DNA from 3 places in the Mesorhizobium sp. P2_A12 genome. Region 3 is predicted to be linked to each of the others. Evidence: predicted binding sites of a transcription regulator. Region 3 holds the regulator's gene; each other region holds the start of a gene.
What was found. The regulator PhoB, encoded in region 3, activates phosphate uptake and scavenging genes when phosphate is short. The targets are predictions, from matches to a motif close to TGTCATNNANCTGTCAT.
Positions count from the first base shown of each region.

Region 1: ppk2 (polyphosphate kinase 2) is a predicted target of PhoB. The motif match lies at 2,559-2,575, and genes of this name have one in related genera.
Region 2: AC1DZU_RS19110 (LTA synthase family protein) is a predicted target of PhoB. The motif match lies at 2,303-2,319, and genes of this name have one in related genera.

Region 1 is NZ_JBFUCU010000006.1:172,124-177,623, forward strand. It holds gene hemB (porphobilinogen synthase) at 1-588, shown strand, start outside; gene AC1DZU_RS16440 (dihydrofolate reductase family protein) at 788-1,432, shown strand; gene ppk2 (polyphosphate kinase 2) at 1,531-2,451, opposite strand; gene AC1DZU_RS16450 (aldo/keto reductase) at 2,723-3,766, shown strand; gene AC1DZU_RS16455 (glycosyl transferase family 90) at 3,811-4,788, opposite strand; gene AC1DZU_RS16460 (hypothetical protein) at 4,967-5,119, shown strand; gene AC1DZU_RS16465 (DUF982 domain-containing protein) at 5,174-5,407, opposite strand.
Region 2 is NZ_JBFUCU010000008.1:111,881-117,380, forward strand. It holds gene AC1DZU_RS19095 (acyl carrier protein) at 1-122, opposite strand, end outside; gene fabG (3-oxoacyl-[acyl-carrier-protein] reductase) at 335-1,072, opposite strand; gene fabD (ACP S-malonyltransferase) at 1,133-2,080, opposite strand; gene AC1DZU_RS19110 (LTA synthase family protein) at 2,334-4,286, shown strand; gene rpsF (30S ribosomal protein S6) at 4,751-5,251, shown strand; gene rpsR (30S ribosomal protein S18) at 5,251-5,499, shown strand.
Region 3 is NZ_JBFUCU010000004.1:530,589-536,088, forward strand. It holds gene pstA (phosphate ABC transporter permease PstA) at 1-185, shown strand, start outside; gene pstB (phosphate ABC transporter ATP-binding protein PstB) at 182-988, shown strand; gene phoU (phosphate signaling complex protein PhoU) at 1,014-1,721, shown strand; gene phoB (phosphate regulon transcriptional regulator PhoB) at 1,741-2,430, shown strand; gene AC1DZU_RS12925 (ROK family protein) at 2,584-3,831, opposite strand; gene xylF (D-xylose ABC transporter substrate-binding protein) at 4,185-5,225, shown strand; gene AC1DZU_RS12935 (sugar ABC transporter permease) at 5,376-5,500, shown strand, end outside.

The DNA of each region.
Region 1 (5,500 bases), on a different contig from region 3:
GGCATCCTGCGCGACGGCATCATCGTCAATGACGAGACGGTGGAACAGGTGGCCGCCGCGGCCGTCATCCAGGCGGCGGCCGGCGCCGACATCATCGCGCCGTCCGACATGATGGACGGCCGCATCGGCGCCATCCGCGACGCACTCGATGCCAACGGTTTCCAGGACGTGGCGATCATGTCCTATGCGACCAAGTTCGCCTCGGCCTTCTACGGTCCCTATCGCGAAGCGGTCGGCACCGCCGGCCTGCTCAAGGGCGACAAGAAGACCTACTACATCGACCACGCCAATTCCGACGAGGCGGTGCGCGAGGCCGAACAGGACATCGCCGAGGGCGCCGACATGCTGATGGTCAAGCCCGGCCTGCCCTATCTCGACATCATCCGGCGGCTGAAGGATGAATTCCAGATGCCGACCTTCGCCTACCAGGTGTCAGGCGAATATTCGATGATCAAGGCCGCCGGCGCCAATGGTTGGATCGATGGCGAGAAGGCGATGCTGGAATCCTTGCTCGCCTTCAAGCGTGCCGGGTGCGACGGCATTTTGACCTATTTCGCGCCCGAAGTGGCAACTATGCTGAAGGGATAGTTTTCTCTTCCCACCGATGGCCGGTCGCGGCAATGCCCGGCGGCCTCTCGATATCAATGACAATTTCCAGCTTCCGGTCGGGAGCCCAAGCGAAGGTCGTTGGACCAATCGCCAGGGGTTTGCTGCATCCATATAAACCGCTTGCATTTCGCAATCAGTTTGCTACTCCTTTGCACGACTGGTTATGGAGGAGGCTTTCATGTCCAAACTTCGCGTCAATGCTTTCACACTGTCGCTCGACGGGTACGGCGCCGGTCCGGATCAGGATCTGCAAAATCCGCTCGGTGTCGGCGGGGAAGCCCTGCACAAATGGGCCTGGAGCACCCGCACCTTCCGCACGATGTTCGGCGAAGAGGGTGGCGCGACCGGCACTGACGAGGACTTTGCAGCGCGCAGCTTCGAGAATGTCGGCGCCTGGATCCTCGGCCGCAATATGTTCGGACCGATCCGGGGCGAATGGCCTGACGATAGCTGGAAGGGCTGGTGGGGTGATAACCCACCCTACCATGTGCCGGTTTTCGTGCTGACCCACCACAAGCGGGCATCCCTGCCCATGGAAGGCGGCACGACATTCCATTTCGTCACAGACGGCATCCATTCGGCGCTTGAACAGGCGAAAGCGGCGGCGGATGGCAAGGACGTGCGGGTTGGCGGTGGCGTCGCCACTATCCGGCAATATCTGCAGGAGAAACTGATCGACGAGATGCATCTGGCGATCTCGCCGCTGCTGCTCGGTTCGGGCGAGAATCTCTTTGCCGGCCTGGACATGCCCAAGCTTGGCTATCAGTGCAGCGAGCAGGTGGCGACAGCGCTCGCCACGCATGTGATCGTCAAGCGGGCTTAGGTTTCAGACGCGTAGCCTACGCCGCGATCCTTCGCGTGCCCCTCTGTCCTGCCGGACATCTCCCCCACGAGAGGGGGAGATTTAGCAACCCCAGACAGTCAATACTTCTCAGGCACGTAGAGTTCGCGCGGCAGCGTCTGGCGCTCGTATTCGGGATTGAAGACGCGCTCGGGCAGCGTGATCTCCTCGTGCGGCACCTCTTCATACGGCAACTGCTTGAGCAGATGGTCGATGCAGTTCAGCCGCGCCCGCTTCTTGTCGTTGCCTTCGACGATGAACCAGGGCGCTTCGGGAATGTTGGTGCGGGCGAAGGTCTCTTCCTTGGCCTTGGTGTACTGTTCCCAGCGCACGCGCGACTGCAGGTCCATCGGCGACAGTTTCCACTGCTTCATCGGATCGTGGATGCGCATCAGGAAGCGCATCTGCTGCTCCTCGTCGGTGATCGAGAACCAGTATTTGACCACGGTGACGCCTGAGCGGACCAGCATGCGCTCGAACTCCGGCACGTCGCGGAAGAATTCTTCGACCTGATCGGGCTCTGCAAAACCCATCACCCGTTCAACACCGGAGCGGTTGTACCAGGAGCGGTCGAACAGCACGATCTCGCCGCCGGCCGGCAGATGCGGCACATAGCGCTGGAAATACCATTGCGACTTCTCGCGCTCGGTCGGTGCCGGGAGTGCGACGACGCGGCAGATGCGCGGATTGAGCCGCTGGGTGATGCGCTTGATGACGCCACCCTTGCCGGCGGAGTCGCGGCCCTCGAAGATCACCACCAGCTTCTTCTTGTGATAGGCGACCCATGACTGCAGTTTGATCAGCTCGGACTGCAAGGTGATCAGGTCGCGAAAATACTGCATGCGATCGATCGATGGCGGATGCGAGTTCTTGTAGATCTTGGCGATCTCCATCGACAGCGCCGGCTCCGACATTTCGAGCTCATAGTCCTCGTCGAGCGTGTCGGCGAGCTCGGCTTCAAGCCAGTCCCTGGCAGGAGAATTCTGTTTTAGCTCGGTCATATCAGCTGCTCCGCTTGCAAGCCGTGTCTCTCCACGTCCGGCGTCCCAACCCCCTGGCCTGCGTCCCGGAGTGGCAACACCTGAGCCGACTTCAATATAGGCCGGCAATGACGGTTTTATTGCAGCCTGGAGCGAGACTGCCGCCACTGCAACTTCCGCGAGGCATGATCGATCCATCGTCGTGGCATGGCGACAAGCGGCTCGAATTGTCCTACAAATGTGGCAGGCCCGTCCGGGCACCGCCTTTCAACAACAAATCGCGAGGACTGACATGGAATACCGCACCCTCGGCCGTTCCGGCTTGAAAGTTTCGACCTTGACCATGGGCACCATGACCTTCGGCGGTGCCGGCGCATTTTCGGCTGTCGGCAAGACCGACCTCGACGAGGCGCGCCGGATGATCGATCTTTGCATCGATGCCGGTATCAATGTCATCGACACAGCCAATGTCTATTCGAACGGTATCTCCGAAGAGATCATCGGCGAGGCGCTCGGCGGCAAGCGCAAGGGCGACGTGCTGATCGCCTCGAAGGCGCGGATGCGGATCGGCAACGGTCCCAACGATGAAGGCCTGTCGCGCTATCATCTGATCCGCGAATGCGAGAAGAGCCTGAAGCGGTTGAAGACCGATGTCATCGACATCTACTTCCTGCACGAATGGGACGGCACGACGCCGCTCGAGGAAACCATCGCCGCGCTCGATACGCTGGTTGCTCAGGGCAAGGTCCGCTATGTCGGCTGCTCCAACTATTCCGGTTGGCAGGTGATGAAGGCGCTCGGCATCAGCGACAGCCATCACCAGCCGCGCTTCGTCACCCAGCAGATCCACTACACGCTGGAAGCGCGCGAGGCGGAATATGAATTGCTGCCGATTTCGATCGACCAGGGGCTGGGCGTGCTGGTCTGGAGCCCGCTTGCCGGCGGATTGCTGTCCGGCAAATACCGCCGCGACAGCCCGACCGCACGCCAGCTCGCCGGCTGGTCGGAACCGCCGATCCGCGACGAGGACCGCCTCTGGCGGATCGTCGATGTTCTTGTCGAGATCGGCGCGCAGCGCGGCGTGTCGGCGGCGCAGGTGGCGCTGGCGTGGCTGCTCGGCCGGCCGGCGGTCAGTTCGCTGGTGATCGGCGGCAGGACCGAAACGCAGTTCCGGGACAACATCGCCGCGGCAAGCCTGGTGCTGACCGGCGAAGAGCGTGACCGCCTCGACGCGGTCAGCCGGCCACCCGTGCTCTATCCCTACTGGCACCAGCAACTGACGGCAAAGGACCGTTTTGGTCCCGCCGATCTGGTGGTTGACCGCAGCGGCGTCTGACCACAGGAGGTTTGCGGGCGGAGCTTGGCGGACGAAGCCCGCACTTAACCCGTGATATAGCGCCAGACCTCGGCATCAGGCTCGATCTGGCCGCTGAGCACAAAGTATTTGTAAAGCACGAGCAGGGAGATCGCCTGCTCGGCCTTCTCGTCGGCGAATGTGCGGCAATAGGCATTCGCCGCGGCAATGATGCGTTCGGCTGCAGCCGGGTGCTGCTCGAAATAGCGAACCTTTTCGGCAAGATCGGCGAAATCCGGATCGAGCGGTACGTAGTGGACGTTGGCCTCGAGTTGCTTCTCCGCGAACCATGTCTCGTATGTCGGCGGCGGCATCAGGCAGAGCGAATTCGAATTCATGATCCATTTGAGGTTGGTCGCCACGTCATTGCCTTCGAGCGAGACGATGTAGCGATACCGCTGCTGCTGGCTGATGCTGATAAATGGCTTGCTGTACTCGGGCGGCGCGTACCACTTGTGTGAGCCGGCGTCACAGAACGGCAGATCGCGCACGGCATCCAGAAATCTTGTCCGCAGCGGATTGTTGAGGTCGCCGCGCCAGACCACGGCCGGAAGCTTATCCGCGAACGAGGTTGCGTCGGCAGGCATGTGGAAGTGCCGGAATTTGTTGAATTTCAGAATGATCGCATTGCTGTTGTCGGCATGGATCGGCCGATTCTTGACCAGCGACGGCACCTGCGGCACGTCGATAACATCGCCGAATTCCAGGTCGATGAGCAATTTAGGTCGAAATACCGGGCAATCTCCTTGAAGTCGTAATAGTACATGCTCGGTACCAGCGGCAGATTGTCGATATGCACCGCAGCCGGGCTGGGCGAAAATGCGTCCTGCAACTTGTTGTAGTAATCCAGCCGCCGGCGAACCGAACCGTCCGCAAGCCTGGCTTTTTCGAGGCGGCCCGCCAGCCGCCGGCGGAAAAGCGGCTGCGGCGCGATATCGCGCGCGACGTTTCGCGCATAAAAAAAGCCCTTTTCGTCGTTCGTTGTATGGTGGCCATGGTTTCACTTGATCAAAACGAACGCGCGGATCGCGATGCGTTGGCGCCTCGGCCCCCTACACCATTGTCCCGTGCATCGGGCCATCATCGACGCGAACGGCCGGGCACGATCGCTTCAGCTGTTGTGTTTGACGGCTAATGCTCCTAGGCAGGGTCAGAGCCGCAAGGCAGTGAAAAGGAGCCGATATGGCGCGACCACCAAACTACGATCAGGAACGCAAGGAACGCGACCGCCAGAAGGCGGCCAAGAAGGCCGAAAAGCTGGCGGCCAAGGTTGCCGCGCGCGAGCGTTCGAAGCCCGAAGACGAGACTGAAACCGAAACCGAAACGGCAAAGTGACGGCAAAAGGCCCGCGCATGCGGGCCGTGCCTCATCCCAGATTGTCGCCTTGGATCAGGCCGGGGCCTTGTCGCTGACAAAGACGTCCACTTCGCGCGCTGCCGCAATGAAGGCGCGCCTGGCGTTCATCGCCGGCTTGTCGCCGGCCAGCGCATCGTGACAGGCCTGCAGGGCCGCGCGATGCTTGGGGCTGCGTTTGCCGGGCCAGCTGTTGAGCAGGTAATCGGAAGCCTCACGAGCCGTACGCAAGAGCTGAGTGCTTCCCGCCGCGACTGACTTGACGGTCACGGGTGTTTCAAATCGGTTGTTTTCCATCGCCGCTCTTACGCCATCGGTGTCCGCGAAGCGAGGCCGAAAGTGCAGGGCGCGCCTAGACGCCGC
Region 2 (5,500 bases), on a different contig from region 3:
ACCGTGTCGAGGCTGTCGGCGCCCAGATCATCGATGAAGCTCGCCTGCTCCGTCACTTTGTCGGCATCGACACCAAGGTGCTCGATGACGATCTTTTTGACGCGCTCTGCGGTGTCACTCATTTGGGGCATCCTCGTCTTTTGTTTGTCTGTCTTCGTTAGCGGGCAGAATGCCGCTAATCAAGCTGAAAGATGGTCCTGCCGGAAACGCAACGGCCACGGACCGGTTTTTGCCCGAACCGCCGGGTTGCGGGCCGCATTACACGAAAAATAGCTGAGGTCCAAGCCGAAATGGTCTCTTTTCACAAGCCGGCAACAACTCCGCCGGACCTCGTTCAGATCATCGCCATGCCGCCATTCACATGGATGGTCTGGCCGGTGACGTAGGCGGCTTCGTTGGAGGCGAGATAGGCAACGGCGGATGCGACTTCGGCGCCGGTGCCCATGCGGCGCGTCGGGATCGCCGCCATGATCGCCTCCTTCTGCTTGTCGTTGAGCTTGTCGGTCATGGCCGATTCGATGAAGCCCGGGGCGACGCAGTTGACGGTAATGTTGCGGGTGGCGATCTCCTGCGCCAGCGATTTGGAAAAGCCGATCATGCCGGCCTTGGAGGCGCAGTAGTTGGTCTGGCCGGGATTGCCGGTGACACCGACAACCGAGGTGATGTTGATGATACGGCCGTGACGGCGGCGCATCATTGGATGGGTGAGTTCGCGGGTCAGCCTGAAGACAGCGGTCAGGTTGACCTCGATCACGGTGTCCCAGTCGGCGTCCGACATGCGCACGAACAGCCCGTCCTTGGTGATGCCGGCATTGTTGACGAGGATGTCGACACCTTCGAGGTCGGCCTCCGCCTTCTGGCCGAGCGCCTTGACCTCGTCACGGTTCGACAGGTTGGCCGGGAACAGCTTGACCCGATCGCCAAGCTCGGCGGCCAGCGTCTCCAGTTTCTCGACCCGCGTGCCATGCAGGCCGACGATCGCGCCTTGCGCATGCAGGACCCTGGCGATCGCCTCGCCAATGCCTCCCGATGCGCCGGTGACGAGTGCCTTGCGGCCAGTCAATTCGAACATTTTTGTCTCCTGATTGAGAAGAGAACACCCTTTGCACGGGCGGGGTCAAATGGCACTAGATTAAGCAAGCGTCGCCAGCACCGCCTCGACATCAGCCGCAGAGCCCACCGACGCGGTGGCGATGTCGCGGTTGATACGCCGCGCCAGGCCTGAAAGCACCTTTCCGGCGCCGATCTCGTAAAGCGTGGCGATGCCGTTTGCGCCGAACCATTCCACAGTCTCGCGCCAGCGCACGCGGGCAATCACCTGCTCGACCAGACGCCGCGCGATCTCGTCCGGATCATTGGTCGGGGTGACGGTGACGTTGGAGACGATGGGAACCACCGGGGCGGCCTTCGCCACGCTGGCCAGAGCCTCGCGCATGATCTCGGCCGCCGGCGTCATCAGAGCGGAGTGGAAAGGCGCCGAAACCTGCAGCATCAGCGCCCGCTTGGCGCCCTTTTCCGTGCAAAGTTTCGCCGCCAGCTCCACTGCGCCCTTTGTGCCTGAAATGACCAGCTGGCCGCCGCCATTGTCGTTCGCCACCTGGCAGACAGAGCCTGCCCCTTGGGCAGCCTCGGCGCAGGCAGCTTCTACACCCGCCTGCTCCAGCCCGATGATTGCCGCCATGGCGCCCTCGCCGGCCGGCACTGCTGCCTGCATGGCATTGCCCCGGATGCGCAGCAGCCTGGCGGCATCGGCAACCGAAACGAAGCCGGCGGCCGCGAGCGCCGAATATTCGCCCAGCGAATGGCCGGCGACATAGGCGACCTTGTCCTTCAGCGAGAAGCCGCGCGATTCCAGCGCCCTGATCGCGGCCAGCGACACCGCCATCAGCGCCGGCTGCGCATTGGCGGTGAGCGTCAACGTCTCCTCTGGCCCTTCCCAGATCAGCTTCGACAGGTTTTCGCCAAGTGCGTCGTCGACCTCCTGGAAGATCCTGCGCGCCTCGGGAAAGGCATCGGCGAGATCCTTGCCCATGCCGACAGCCTGGCTGCCTTGTCCAGGAAAGGTGAATGCAACGGCCATGCGAGGGCTCCCAAGGGCTGGTTTTGCTTGCCTGATAGTCGGGTTTTTCTTGCCTGTGACGCAAGGCAGGCCGCCAAGTCAAGCCCAGTTCGACCCTGGCCGGCGGCACCATCGCCGGCCGAGTGCCTGTTCCGAAAGGCTTTTTGGCGATCACTCCTGATGAAAACCGCTCACGAATCGTTTGCTGGCTCTTCTTATTTCCGCCACAGGCGCTAGCTTTGCGTGACAATTATATGACAATCGAGTGACGAGTTTGTCGCTGGGTGGGGAAGTTAAAGTGGCAAAGAGTTCTAAACGCGTCGGCAAAGCCGCGCCACAGTTCCTGGAAGACGACCCGTCCACCGGCTATCTGCCGGGCAGGACATGGCCGGTCGTGCGCTATGGGCTGGTCAGCCTGGCGATCGCGGCCGTCATGGTGTTTGCCATCGAATTGATCGTGCGCGGCGACTTTGCCGGCACGGTCGCCTTCTTCCTGCAGCCGCTCAAGCCGGGCTGGACCACCATCGTCGTGTTCGCGCTGATCCTGATCGGCCTCGATGCGGTGCTCGGCCGCAGCCACCAGAGCCTGATGATCGTCGCGCCGCTGACCCTGTCCCTTGCCTTCGTCGGCCACCAGAAGTCGCATTATCTCGGCGATCCGCTCTATCCCACCGATTTCCTCTACGCCCGCCAGATTTTCGCGCTGCTGCCGCTCCTGGTGCGCGACCGGCCGATGACCGCGCTGGCCATGGTCGCGGGCATCGTCGCCGGCCTGTCGCTGCTCGTCTATGGCTGGCGGCTATGGCGCCGCAGGGTTCCGGCGCTCAGCCGCAAGGGCCGCCTTGCCCGGCTGACGCTGGCGGTGCCGCTGCTCGCCTTCTTCGTTTCGATCATGGACTACGCCACCTTCTCCTGGACCAGGGACCGGCTGCAGATCATCCCGATCATGTGGGACCAGAAGGAAAACTATGCCTCCAACGGCTTTGCCCTGGCCTTCGCTCTCAACGTGCCGATGGCGCATGTCTCGGCGCCGCCGGGCTATTCCGACAAGGCAATCGCGGCGATCGACAGGACCGATGTGACCGCCTCGATGCCGGCCGAAAAACCCGACATCATCATCGTCATGAGCGAATCCTTCTGGGATCCGACCAAGCTGCCCGGCGTCACCATCACGCCCGACCCGATCCCCAACGTGCGGGCGCTGCGTTCGGGCTCGATGTTCTCGCCCGAATTCGGCGGCATGACCGCCAACATCGAGTTTGAGGCGCTGACGGGCTTTTCCAACGCCTTCCTGCCGGCTGGCAGCATCCCCTATCAGCAATATGTGCGCACGCCGACGCCTTCACTCGCGACGTTCCTCAAGAGCCAGGGTTACCGGGCGCGCGCCATCCATCCCGGCACCAACTGGTTCTGGAACCGTGGCGCGGTCTACGCAGATTTCGGCTTCAACGATTTCAAATCAGAAGAGACGCTGCCGCCCTTGCAGAAGCGCGGGCCGCTGGCGTCCGATGCGGCGATGACCGACGAGATCATCAGCGAGGCCGACGCCAGCGATGAGCCGGTGTTCTTTTTTGCTGTCAGTCTGCAAAACCACGGTCCCTACGAGCCGAACCGCTATTACAATCCGACACACACGGTGCAGGCACCGATCAGCCAGTGGGCGCGCGAATCGCTGCTCAGCTACGCCGAGGGGTCAGCCGACGCCGATCGTGGCCTTGAACGCCTTGTCGAATGGGCGAAGAAACGCTCCCGTCCCACCGTGATCGCCTTCTTCGGCGACCATCTGCCGCCGCTGGGGCCGGTCTATGTCGAAACCGGCTTCCTGAAAGACAATGTCGCGCCGCGCAAGGAACCGACGCCGCAAGCCGCACTTGAACATCACCAGACGCCGCTGATCATCTGGTCGAACCACTCCGGTCCGGTCGAGAACCTGGGCGCGGTGAGCCCGGCGTTCCTGCCCTATCATATCCTCACCACCGCCGGCATCACCCACCCATACTACACCGGCTTCCTGGGTGAGATGCGCGAACGCTACCGCGTCGTCGACCGCAATTTGTTGCTGACGCCGACGGGCGAAGCCACGCCCGATTGGGCACGGCAGAAGGAGATCGACCCGACAATCCGCGATTTCCGCCTGCTGCAGTACGACATGATGTTCGGCAAACGCCTCGCAGCGCCGGACTTCTTCCCCGAAACGGTCGACAAAATCGTCGCCCATATGAGTTGAGCCAAACGATCCCGCGAGGATCAGGCCCTGCGCCGTTGCGTCACGCTTCTGCGCCTCCCTTGATGAATCGACCGTTGACGGCAGGATTTCAACTCCACACAACCTGACATTGTGGTTAAGGCCCGGTTGCCGGAAACCACGAAGCCTTGCCATTGTTGCTGCTTGATTTTTCCGCCCCTGCGACACAAGGGAATGCCGCTTGCGCTTGCGTTGTGGGCGGATTGCTGTATAGACGCCCCCAATCTGCCGGTCCCAGCTGGGGGCTGAACGGAGGGCCGGAGGTTTTTTCGAAAACTTTCGTGTGAAGACAGAAGTGCTTCCGCCTCCCGTGTCTCCGCTCTCGACCGTCTCGTCATGCTCCTTTCTTCTCCGCCCCCTTTTACCGGGAACGGCGGGTCAGAGAAGTTGCAGAGGCTTTTGCCGCCGGGAACCGGGAGAGAAACGAAGAAAGGCACTGATACACTATGGCTCTTTACGAACATGTGTTTCTTGCCCGGCAGGACCTCTCGCAGCAGCAGGTCGATGCGCTTGTCGAACAGTACAAGGGCGTCATCTCCGCAAATGGCGGGTCCGTCGGCCGGGTCGAGAACTGGGGACTGAAGTCCCTCACCTACCGGGTCAACAAGAACCGGAAGGCTTACTACACGCTGATGGACCTGAACTGCCCGCCGGCCGCGCTCAACGAGATGGAGCGCCAGATGGGCCTGTCCGAAGACGTGCTGCGTTTCCTGACCATCAAGGTCGAGGCGCATGAGGAAGGCCCGTCGGCCATGATGCAGAAGCGCGAAGAGCGCTCGGAACGCGGCGGCTTCGGCGACCGTGACCGTGGCGATCGTGGTCCGCGCTCGTTCGGCGACCGTGATCGCGGCGACCGTGGCGATCGTCCGCCGCGCTCGTTCGGCGATGCCGGTGCCGATCGTGGTCCGCGCCGTCCGCGCGAAGGCTTTGAAGGGGGTGCAGAATAATGGTCGACATCAACCAGATCCCGACCCGGCGCCCGTTCCATCGCCGCCGCAAGACCTGCCCGTTCTCCGGCGCCAACGCGCCCAAGATCGACTACAAGGACGTGCGTCTGCTGCAGCGCTACATTTCCGAGCGCGGCAAGATCGTGCCGTCGCGCATCACTGCCGTCAGCCAAAAGAAGCAGCGCGAACTCGCCAAGGCGATCAAGCGCGCCCGCTTCCTCGGCCTGCTGCCCTACGTGGTTCGCTAAG
Region 3 (5,500 bases):
AGTTCTGGTCGAGCAATCTCAACGCGCCGATGGCCAGCCTGCCAGTGACCATCTTCCAGTTCGCTCTCAGCCCTTACGAGGAATGGCAGCAACTGGCCTGGACCGGTGCACTCATCATCACATTGACGGTTCTCGCGCTCAGCATCTTTGCTCGCAGCCTGACCGGACGCAGAGAGGACAAATGAGCCAGATGTTGTCTCCAGACATGACGATCGCCGCCGAGGCAATTGCCGGCAAGGCCAAGATCGAGGTCAAGAACCTCAACTTCTACTACGGCCAGAGCAAGGCACTGAAGGACATCACGCTGTCGCTGCCCGAGCGCAGCGTCACCGCCTTCATCGGACCTTCGGGCTGCGGGAAGTCGACGCTGCTGCGCGTCTTCAACCGCATCTACGAGCTCTATCCCAAGCAGACCGCCGAGGGCCAGGTGCTGCTCGACGGCCAGAACGTTCTCGATCGCTCGCAGGACCTCAACCTGCTGCGGACCAAGATCGGCATGGTGTTCCAGAAGCCGACTCCGTTCCCGATGTCGATCTATGAAAACATCGCTTTCGGCGTCAGGCTCTATGAGAAGATCAGCAAGTCAGAGATGGACGGCCGTGTCGAGCAGGCGCTGAAGCGCGCCGCACTGTGGACCGAAGTCAAGGACAAGCTCAACGCAAGCGGCCTCAGCCTCTCCGGCGGCCAGCAGCAGCGACTCTGCATCGCCCGCACCGTGGCGGTGAAGCCGGAAGTCATCCTGCTCGACGAGCCGGCTTCGGCGCTTGACCCGCTGTCGACCGCCAAGATCGAAGAGCTGATCGACGAGTTGCAAGCCGACTACACGATCGTCATCGTCACCCACAACATGCAGCAGGCGGCGCGCGTGTCGAAGCAGACGGCCTTCATGTATCTGGGCGAACTGGTCGAGTTCGACCGCACCGAGAAGATCTTCACGTCGCCCCGCGAGAAGCGCACGCAGGACTACATCACCGGCCGCTTCGGCTGAGCTCAGGCATACGAGGACTAAGATCATGGGCGAACACACAGTCGCTTCTTTCGACGAGGATCTCGGACAGATCAGCAGGCTGATCCGCGACATGGGCGACCTCGCCGGCTCGATGGTCGGCGGCGCCACCAAGGCGCTGTTGAATTCCGACAACGCCCTGGCGCAGCGCGTCGTCTCCGACGATGCGATCATGGACGCGCGCCAGCGTGAACTCGACGACCGCGCCATCACACTGATCGCCAAGCGTCAGCCGATGGCCGACGATCTGCGCCACGTCGTCGGTTCGATCCGCATGGCCGGCGACCTCGAGCGTATTGGCGACCTTGCCAAGAACATCGCCAAGCGCGTCGGCACCGTCGGCCTCAGTGTCACCCCGCGCGACCTGTCGCACTCCATCGACGCAATGGCGCAGCTGGTGCTGATCCAGGTGCAGGGCGTCATCGAGGAATATACGGCGCGCGACGCGGCGGCGCTGGCGAAGCTGCGCGCCGACGACGAGCGCATCGACGTCAAATACACCTCCGTGTTCCGCGAACTGCTGACCTACATGATGGAAGACCCGCGCAACATCACCGCCTGCACGCATCTGTTGTTCTGCGCCAAGAACCTCGAACGCATCGGCGATCACGTCACCAACATCGCGGAAAATGCATATTATGTTTTGACCGGTACGCAGCTGCCCGCCAATCGTCCGAAGCAGGACGAGACGGCAATGTCCGCGCCGGCGGCATGACGGCAGGGGTGACCAGTCGATGATCGCGCCACGCATCATGGTGGTGGAGGATGAGGAGCCGCTGGGTGTGCTGCTCCGCTACAATCTGGAGTCCGAGGGCTACCAGGTCGAGGTGGTGACGCGCGGCGACGAGGCCGAGATCCGGCTGCAGGAGAACGTCCCCGACCTTCTGGTGCTGGACTGGATGGTGCCGGCGGTTTCCGGAATCGAACTCTGCCGCCGGCTAAGGATGCGTCCCGAGACCGAGCGGCTGCCGATCATCATGCTGACCGCGCGTGGCGAGGAAAGCGATCGTGTGCGCGGCCTCTCGACAGGCGCCGACGATTATCTGGTCAAGCCGTTCTCGACGCCGGAGTTCATGGCCAGGGTCAAGGCGCTGCTGCGCCGCGCCAAGCCGGAAGTGCTGTCCAGCGTGCTCAAGGTCGGCGACATCGTGCTCGATCGTGAATCGCACAGGGTTTATCGCAAGAAGAGCGAGATTCGGCTCGGACCGACCGAATTCCGCCTGCTCGAATTCATGATGCGCCATCCCGGCCGTGTGTTCTCGCGCAGCCAGCTGCTCGACAATGTCTGGGGCGAGACGATCTACATCGACGAACGCACGGTCGACGTGCATGTCGGTCGGCTGCGCAAGGCGGTCAACAATGGCCGCATGCCCGATGTCATCCGCACCATTCGTGGGGCGGGCTACGCAATCCGGGAAGATTAGGGATATGCTGATATTCAGGTGATGCCGGCCTGTGAACGGCAGTTTCCTGCGCTTCCGGTACTCACGGATCAAATGTCCGCTCCGTTCCGGTTCTCGGAACCCGCCATTCTCGACTCGGCCTAACCTGAATCTCAACACATCCAGGCGCGTTATTCACGCAACGTTCTTGCCGCCGAGGCCGGATCTCGCCTGCGTGCCCGGCGCGAAAATCTCCTGGTCTACGAAGGTCAGCGCCCGCGTGGCGCAGCCTTCGCGGATCAGTGGCAGTTCGTTCGGTTCGGTGTCGAAGGAAATCGATTGCGAATGCTGGCCGCCGGCGGTCTGCGCAATCGCCTCGCGCAATGCCGGCTCGATCAGGTCGAAGGCGGCGGCGCTGACACCGACCATGGCGACGGGCGCCGGATCGATCAGCGCGAACAGGCTGCCGAGACCGTAGCCGAGTGCCTCGCCGGCCTTGCGATAGGCCTCGCGCTCGGGTCCATCCCTCTCGCGGGCCGCGGTCGCCAGCGCGCGCATGTCGGCGTCACTGACATCGGCCACCGGTTCCGCGTCCTCGCTCATCTGCCTTGCGTTCCGCCAGATGGCATAGTTGCCGGCATAGGCCTCGACGCAGCCCCGCCGCCCACAGCGGCACAGCGCGCCGTGCGGCCGATGGATCATATGGCCGAACTCGCCGCCCGAGGAATGGGTGCCAGTGAACAACTCGCCCTTCAACACCAGGCCCATGCCGATGCCGTGCGACAGCAGGATGGCGATGAAGTCGTCGCGGTAGCGATCGGGGTCGCGCCAGCGCAACGCGATCGCCATCATGTTGCAGTCGTTCTCCATGGTGGCGGGGATGCCGAACTCGTCCTCGAGTATGTCGGCGAAGGCGATGTCGGTGTGCGGCGTGATCGGTGACCACAGCATGGCGCGGGCACGCGTGTCGGTGATGCCCTGGATCGCCAGCGCGATGCGGGCGACACTGCGGACGTCGAGGTCGGGGTCTTCAAGACGACGCCGTACGATGGCAACGCATTCACCGACCAGCGCGTCGCGCGACATGGTCAGCGTGTCCAGCCGGCGCTGTTCCTCGGCGATCACCTGGCCGGCATAGTCGATGACGGCGACCGAGAGGAAGTTCAGTGACAGCACCACGGTCATCACCGCCGCCGCTTCCGGATTGAGGCCGAGGCCGACCTGCGGCCGGCCGCGTTTGAGCGAGCCGGCCTCGCTCGGCTTGCTCTCAGTCAGGATGCCTTCGCCGATGAGGTCGGAGGAGATCGCCGATATGGTCGAATGGCTGAGGCCCGTGGTCGCGGCGATCTCGGTGCGGGACGGCTGTCCGGCGCGGCGCACGGCCGCAATCACCATCGCCCGGTTGCGGCGGCGCAGATCGTCGTGGCGGATTCCGACCGACATGTTTTTTCACATCCTCCCGGTCGCCGCAGCCTTTCGTGCCTCCCGAAGGCCATCAGCGAAGCCTGAATGCGCGACGCTTCAGGCACTTGCTTCTGCGCGTGTCGTTGCCCCGAAACCGCTGCGGACTTTTGGGGCGACATGCGCGAAGCCAAATTCTGGCAGAACCCCACCATCATGTCATTATTTATTCCGGAGCTCGAAAAAAACTCGGAGAGACGTCAAAATCCATCAGAATCGATGTTGACAGCGTTCGGGCGTTGGATCACTATTTTTTCGAGGCTCGAAAAAATAGAGCCTCTGTGCCGGCCTACGGGTCAGTTTGGTCGCGCCATACGCGGCGCAGGGAGGATATTATGAAAAAATTCACAGCCGCCATCCTGGCGGGTGTCGCCATGTCGCTGACGCTGGTGTCGGTCGCGCAGGCGAAGGACAAGGTCATCGGCGTTTCGTGGTCCAACTTCCAGGAAGAGCGCTGGAAGACCGACGAAGCGGCGATGAAGAAGGCCATCGAGGCGGCTGGTGACAAATACATTTCCGCTGATGCGCAGTCCAATCCGGGCAAGCAGCTCACCGACGTCGAGAGCCTGATTTCGCAAGGCGCCAACGCGCTGATCGTCCTGGCGCAGGATGCCTCGGCCATCGGCCCGGCGGTCCAGAAGGCGCTGGACGAAGGCATTCCGGTCGTCGGCTATGACCGGCTGATCGAGAACAAGAACGTGTTCTACCTGACCTTCGACAACAAGGAAGTCGGCCGCATGCAGGCCCGCGAAGTGTTCAAGGTCAAGCCGGAAGGCAACTACGTCTTCATCAAGGGCTCGGGCGCCGATCCGAATGCCGATTTCCTGTTCGCCGGCTCCATGGAAGTGCTCAAGGCAGCCATCGATAGCGGCAAGATCAAGAATGTCGGCGAAGCCTATACGGATGGCTGGCTGCCCGCCAATGCCCAGAAGAACATGGAACAGTTCCTCACCGCCAACGACAACAAGGTCGATGCCGTGGTGGCAGCCAATGACGGCACCGCCGGCGGCGTCGTCGCCGCGCTGACGGCGCAAGGGCTGGCAGGATCGGTTCCGGTGTCCGGCCAGGACGGCGACCATGCCGCACTGAACCGCGTTGCACTCGGCACACAGACCGTGTCGGTGTGGAAGGACGCACGCGAACTCGGCAAGAACGCTGCCGAGATCGCCTCGCAGCTGGCCGCTGGCACTGCCCTGGACAAGATCCCGAACGCCGTGAAGTTCACCACGCCCGGCGGCAACGAGACCAACTCGCTGTTCCTGACCCCGATCGCGATCACCAAGGACAATCTCAACGTCGTCATCGACGCCGGCTGGATCAAGAAGGACGAAGTCTGTGCAGGCGTCGCCGCCGGCACCGTCGCGGCCTGCAACTAAAACCGAACGGGATCCCGGTTCGATCTCAGCGCCGCGGGCCCGGGGGCGGCGGCGTTTCTCAAGGGGCATTCCGCTTCAAATGATCGCGGAAAGCAAATAGCATCGTGTTTCCGGCATCCGCGCCAGACGGCAAACCGGTGGGAGGACTTCATGACCGACACGGCCTCTAACACGCCTGCCGCGAATGCGCCCGCAGACCGGGCGCGTGCGTCCGAATTGAGCGCCGTCGGACGCTTCCTCAAGGCAACCGAACTCGATACGCGCATGCTTGGCAT